DNA from 3 places in the Mesorhizobium sp. J8 genome. Region 3 is predicted to be linked to each of the others. Evidence: predicted binding sites of a transcription regulator. Region 3 holds the regulator's gene; each other region holds the start of a gene.
What was found. Region 3 encodes PhoB, which activates phosphate uptake and scavenging genes when phosphate is short. Its sites were predicted from a motif close to TGTCATNNANCTGTCAT; they were not measured.
Positions count from the first base shown of each region.

Region 1 (2,200 bases), 650 kb from region 3:
ATGAAGCGGGCCGTCATCGAGCAGGTTCATGTTGGCCGCGAGATCACTGGGATTGAACTTACCAGCGGTGACGAATTTATAGACATAGTCGAAGCGCTCGTCGTCGCCGAGATAGAAGACGACGCGGCCGTCCTTGGCGACGATCGACTCGGCGCCCTCATGCTTGAAGCGGCCCATGGCGGTGCGCTTCTTCGGGGTCGAGGTCGGATCGTTGACGTCGACCTCGACGATCCAGCCGAAGCGATTGGGCTCGTTCGGCTCCTTGGCGAGGTTGAAGCGGTCGTAATGCGCGCCCCATTCATAGGCGCCTTCAGGGATGCCGAGGCGCTTGTAATTGGCGGCTTCCTTATGTCCCTCCGGCAATTCGCCCGAGAAATAGCCGTGAATGTTCTCCTCGGCCATCACATAGGTACCCCAGGGCGTGACGCCGCCGGCGCAGTTGTTGAGCGTGCCGATGACCTTGGTGCCGGACGGGTCGGCATTGGTCTTGACACGGTCGTGGCCGGCGACCGGACCGGACAGCGCCATCTCGGTGGTCGACATGATGCGCCGGTTCAGCTTCCCGTCGCGCACCACCTGCCACTTGCCATCCTGCTTGCGGATCTCGACGATGGTGCCGCCATGCGCGGCCATCTCGATATCGACTTGCGCCTTCGAGAGCGGCGCTACCTCGGCGACCTTCTTGCCGTCCTTCTCGACGATCGACACGATGCCGGGGAACATCAGATGCGGGTTGGTGTATTCGTGGTTGACGACCAAGAGCCCGTGCTCGGCCGAGCCGTCGATCGGGATGTAGCCGACATAATCGTTGTTGTAGCCGAACTGCCTCGCCTGGGCCTCGGCCGACTGCTTCAGCGGATCGAACTCCGGCGAATCGGCAAACAGCGGATCGCCCCAGCGCAACAGCACGTCGGCATCGTAGCCCGGCGCGACATGGTGCTTGTCGTCGATGCCGGCCTCGAGTTCGTCGAACTTGAACGCCGAGGCTTCGTCAGCACGCGCCTCGTCGGCGGCGACGAGCGCCAGCGGGCTGACGGTGGCGGCGATGGCAGAGACGGCCAGCGAACCCATGAGGAAGCCGCGGCGCGAGAAACGCGCGGCGATGATCTCGCCCATGGTGCGGTTGTCGGTCGGGTTGACGGGCGGACCGTCATTGTCCTCGAGCTGGCTGGTGCGGAAACGGGTCTCAGGGGTCACGGTCATGGTGGTCCTCTGGCTTCTTGAGGTGGCTTGAGCTTTGACCCTTCGACCCCTAAAGCGCGCCGATCACATTTTCGTGACACGGCCGTGATCGATCGTGGACAATTGTTTGCCGGCTGGTCAAGGCGGTGCCGGATCGGCTTGACGGCCTCGCCGGCTTCGGAAACAAGGGCTGCGGCCGCGCGGCGACGGCGCTTGAAAAAGGGGACGGCAAGTGAGTTTCTGGGGATTGGCGCAGCTCGGCATTTCAACCGTGATGTTCGTGCTGGCGGCGATGGCGGCCAAGCAATGGGGGCTGGCGCCGAGCCTCGCCAAGCTGCTTTTGACGCTGGCGCTCTACACGGCCGGCAATCTGGTCATGCTGAGGCTGGTGCGCGAATTCGGCATGTCGGTGTCGTTCAGCCTGTCGGCGGTGATCCAGCTCGTCGCGGTCAACGCCGTGGCGCTCGCTTTCTTCGGCGAACGGCTCAATGCCCTCCAGGCGACCGGCATGGTGCTGGCGATCGCCGCCGTCGCGCTGATCACGCTCGGGCCCTATATGCAGCGGCTGTAGCGGGATCAAAGCCTTGCATGAAATCGATCGCCAACACGCTCCTCAACAAGCTGGAATTTCCGGTGCTGCTGGCCGGGCTGGCGATTGCCGGCGGACTATGGGGCCTAGTGGAACTCATGGAGGTGGCGCGCGCCACGACCCCGCACGCCTTCGACACGGAGATCCTGCTCGCCTTCCGGCATGCCGGGCAGCCGGATAGTCCGATCGGCCCGTCCTGGCTGGAAGGCGCGGTGCGCGACGTCACCGCGCTCGGCAGCACCGTCGTGCTGGTGCTGATCACGACGGCGACCATCGTCTATCTGCTCTTGATCCGCAAACCCGCGACAGCGCTGTTCATGTTCGCGGCGGTGGCGGGCGGCCAAGCGCTCTCCAGCCTGCTTAAGCTGGAGGTCGACCGGCCGCGTCCCGACCTTGTCTCACATCTCGTCAACGAGACGTCGCTGTCCT
Region 1 covers NZ_AP024109.1:120,267-122,466, forward strand. Annotated here, with positions in the region: gene MJ8_RS00625 (PhoX family protein) at 1-1,203, opposite strand, end outside; gene MJ8_RS00630 (hypothetical protein) at 1,415-1,753, shown strand; gene MJ8_RS00635 (phosphatase PAP2 family protein) at 1,771-2,200, shown strand, end outside.
Region 1: the regulator PhoB is predicted to act here: its motif matches at 1,266-1,282, upstream of MJ8_RS00625 (PhoX family protein).

Region 2 (2,200 bases), 1.5 Mb from region 3:
ACGCGCTCGACATCGTGCTGATCTCGAACAATCTCGGCGACGCCAAGAGCCTGATCACACATCCGGCGACGACGACGCACAAGAACCTGAGCGACGAGGCGCGGGCCGAGCTCGGCATAGGACCGGGTACACTCCGGCTTTCCGTCGGCCTGGAAGACGCCGACGATCTGCTGGAGGACATCGAGCAGGCGCTGAAGGCGGCAAAATAAACCTGTAAACACCGCGGGCGATCGCTTCAGGCGATCTCCTCGAGCTCCGTCAACTCGCGGGTGCGGATGGTCATGGCGTTGCCGCGCCATTCGACAGCGCCGCCGAACCAGGCGCGCGCCCAGACGGCAGGCAGCATCGCATCGCGCACGATCATCGCGGTGACGCTGCGTGGCGACAGGTACCAGCCCTTGGCAGCGGCCAGCAGGCACTCCGGCAGATAGGCGATCGCCAGCGCGCACAAAGCCGTCGTGGGCAGGCTGACGCCTGCGCTTGCCGCAGCAACCAGCGCCAACAGCAGCGGCACCGCGGCGCCGGTCAGGATCTCGGGCGCGAAGAACAACGGGAACGTCACCCGGCGCAGTCGCGCCCAGCGCGTCTGCCGCGACCATATCTCGGCGAAGCTGCGCAGGCCCAGCGGCTGCTCGAAGGGCGAGGCGACAAGATGGACGCTAAGGCCAAGCCCATTGACCAGCTTGGTGGCCGCCGCATCTTCGGCGATCTCGGCGGCCAAAGCCTGGATGCCGCCGTTTGCATCCAGCATCGGCCTGTTCCAAAGCATGCTCTTGCCCTGGGCAAAGCCGAGGCCGAGCGCTTCGCCGGCATATTGCCAGCGCGCCTGCAGCGTGTTGAGGAAGGCGCATTCGACTTCAGCCCAAAAACCATCGGGCCGCGAGCCGATCGGCGTCGAGCAGACGAGGCCGGTATCCGGCCGCCAGGCCGCCATCAGGTGCTGCACATAGTCCTTCGGCATCAGCACGTTGGAATCGGCGAGGATCACCCAATCATATCGCGCCGCCTGCCAGCCCTTGACGCAGTTGTTGAGCTTGGGATTGGCGCTGACGCGGTCGTCGCCGATCAGCAGCCGCGCCGGAACGTTGGGGTGGCGCGCGATCGCCGCATCGATCAGCCTCACCACCGGGTCCTCGCCATGCGCGACGCAGAAGATCAGCTCATAACAGGGCCAATCGAGCGAGAAGGCGCGCTGAAGGGTCTCCTGCGTGAACGTCTCGACGCCGCGCGACGGAACGATGATCGAGACCGGCTGCGCGCCGGCGGGCGGCGCAATGACATGGCGCCGCTTCAGCCGCGACGAGGCGAGCAGGATGCTGGCGAGGTTGGAGAGAAGAAGGGCTGACGAAGCGAGGCCGGCTGCGATAGTCAGTTCCATCGAGATTTTGTCACTCTATCTCTTTGTTTTCACGCAATTCCGGACGGAAAACCGCTCATGCTTTTCCTGGAATTGCCCTTGGCCGCAGCCAGCCATTTCATCAGTTACAGAGCGCCCGAGTCGCCCGGCACGGTTTGTGCACACCAACATTGTCATGTGTCACTTAAATGACATTGTTTTTCGGCACGTGCGCTACAAGGCTGGCAGGATGGTCGACGCCGCGCCTCCAACAGCGAAGCGCGACGAATGTTCCGCGGCGGCAACCGGAGTGGCCCATGTATCGCGCAGTGACGCGCAACATCGAAGTGGTGGTCAGACCCTTCTATCTGGAGGATCGCTCCGATCCGTCCGAGAACCGGTATGTCTGGGGCTACCAGGTGACGATCGACAACCGCTCCGACGAGTTCGTGCAGCTTTTGTCGCGCTATTGGCACATCACCGACGGGCAGGGCCGGGTCGAGGAGGTCCGCGGCGCCGGCGTCGTCGGCGATCAGCCTGAACTCAATCCCGGCGACAGCTATCAATACACATCAGGCTGTCCGCTCTCGACGCCGTCGGGCATCATGGTCGGCCACTACACCATGCGCAACGGCCGCGGCGAGACGTTCGATATCGCCATACCGGCTTTCTCGCTCGACATGCCGGGGACGAAGCGGACGGTGAATTAACCTCCTTCTCCCCGTTTTACGGGGAGAAATGCCCGGCAGGGCAATGAGAGGGCGGCGCCGGCTTCCGAGAATTTCGTCAGGACGGGGCAAGGGTTCCAACCTCGCCTACGTTGGCGCCGCCCCTCATCCGCCCTTCGGGCACCTTCTCCCCGTG
Region 2 covers NZ_AP024109.1:953,729-955,928, reverse strand. Annotated here, with positions in the region: gene MJ8_RS04525 (O-succinylhomoserine sulfhydrylase) at 1-209, shown strand, start outside; gene MJ8_RS04520 (ceramide glucosyltransferase) at 236-1,378, opposite strand; gene apaG (Co2+/Mg2+ efflux protein ApaG) at 1,654-2,046, shown strand.
Region 2: the regulator PhoB is predicted to act here: its motif matches at 1,535-1,551, upstream of MJ8_RS04520 (ceramide glucosyltransferase).

Region 3 (2,200 bases):
ATGGCCGAACATACCGTCGCCTCCTTCGACGAGGATCTGAGGCAGATCAGCCGGCTCATCAACGACATGGGCGACCTCGCCGCCTCGATGGTCGGCGCCTCGACCAGGGCGCTGCTCGAAAGCGACAACGCGCTGGCGCAGCGCGTCGTCTCCGACGACGCCATCATGGACGCGAGACAGCGCGAGCTTGACGACCGCGCCATCACGTTGATCGCCAAGCGCCAGCCGATGGCCGACGACCTGCGCAGCGTGGTGGGAGCGATCCGCATGGCGGGCGACCTCGAGCGCATCGGCGATCTCGCCAAGAACATCGCCAAGCGCGTCGGCTCGGTCGGCGTCAGCGCCGCGCCGCGGGACCTCACGCATTCGATCGATTCCATGGCGCAGATGGTGCTGATCCAGGTCCAGGGCGTGATCCAGGAATATACGGTGGGCGATGCCACGGCGCTGGCCAGACTGCGCAACGACGACGAGCGCATCGACGTCAAATACACGGCCGTCTTCCGCGAGCTGCTGACCTACATGATGGAGGATCCGCGCAACATCACCGCTTGCACGCATCTTCTGTTCTGCGCCAAGAACCTCGAGCGCATCGGCGACCATGTGACCAACATCGCCGAGAACGCCTATTATGTGCTGACCGGCACGCAATTGCCCGCCAACCGTCCGAAGCAGGACGAGACGGCAATGTCGGCTCCGGCTGCCTGACGAAAAGGTTACCCCGATGATCGCGCCACGCATCATGGTGGTGGAGGACGAGGAGCCGCTGGGGGTGCTGCTCCGCTACAATCTCGAATCCGAGGGCTACCAGGTGGAAGTGGTGACCCGCGGCGACGAGGCCGAAATCCGCCTTCAGGAAAACGTTCCCGACCTGCTCGTGCTCGACTGGATGGTGCCGGCGGTTTCCGGCATCGAGCTCTGCCGGCGTCTCAGGATGCGGCCCGAGACCGAGCGGCTGCCGATCATCATGCTGACCGCGCGAGGTGAAGAGAGCGATCGGGTTCGAGGTTTGTCCACCGGCGCCGACGACTATCTGGTCAAGCCGTTCTCGACGCCGGAGTTCATGGCGCGCGTCAAGGCTCTGCTGCGCCGCGCCAAGCCGGAGGTGCTGTCCAGCGTGCTCAAGGTCGGCGACATCGTGCTCGACCGCGAATCGCACCGCGTCTACCGCAAGAAGAGCGAGATCAGGCTCGGCCCGACCGAGTTCCGGCTGCTCGAATTCATGATGCGCCACCCCGGCCGCGTGTTCTCGCGCAGCCAGCTGCTCGACAATGTCTGGGGCGAGACGATCTATATCGACGAGCGCACGGTGGACGTCCATGTCGGGCGGCTGCGCAAGGCCGTCAACAACGGCCGCATGCCGGACGTCATACGCACCATCCGAGGCGCGGGCTATGCCATCCGCGAGGACTAGGGATATGCAGATATTCAGGTGAGGCCGGCCTGCGAATGGCAGCTTCCTGCGCTTCCGGTACTCACGTACCCAAAAGTACGCTCCGTTCCGGTTCTCGGAATCCACCATTCTCGACTCGGCCTGACCTGAATCTCAGCATATCCCTTGCGCCTATGCGACGTGCTTGCCCGCTCGCGCCTGCATGCCCGGCGCGAAGATTTCCTGGTCGACGAAGGTCAGCGCGCGCATGGCGCAGCCTTCGCGGATCAGCGGCAGCTCGTTCGGCTCGGTGTCGAAGGAGATCGATTCCGAATGCTGGCCGCCGGCGGTCTGGGCGATCGCCTTCCTCAGCGCCGGCTCGATCAGGTCGAAGGCGGCCGCGCTGACGCCGACCATCGCGACGGGCGCCGGGTCGATCAGCGCGAACAGGCTGCCAAGGCCGAAGCCCAGCGCTTCGCCGGCCCGGCGATAAGCCTCCCGCTCAGGGCCGTCCTGTTGCCGGGCCTTTGCGGCAAGCGCGCGCATGTCGGCGTCGCCGACGTCGGTCGGCGCGGCATCCTCGCTTATGCCCATGGCGCTGCGCCAGATCGCGTAATTGCCGGCATAGGCCTCGACGCAGCCGCGCCGGCCGCAGCGGCAAAGCGCGCCGCCGGGACGGTGGATCATGTGCCCGAACTCGCCGCCGGAGGAATGCGTGCCGGTGAACAACGCGCCCTTCAGCACCAGACCCATGCCGATACCATGCGACAAGAGGATGGCGATGAAGTCGTCGCGATAGCGGTCGGGATCGCGCCATTGCAGCGCCAC
Region 3 covers NZ_AP024109.1:6,164,533-6,166,732, reverse strand. Annotated here, with positions in the region: gene phoU (phosphate signaling complex protein PhoU) at 1-708, shown strand; gene phoB (phosphate regulon transcriptional regulator PhoB) at 725-1,414, shown strand; gene MJ8_RS29455 (ROK family protein) at 1,565-2,200, opposite strand, start outside.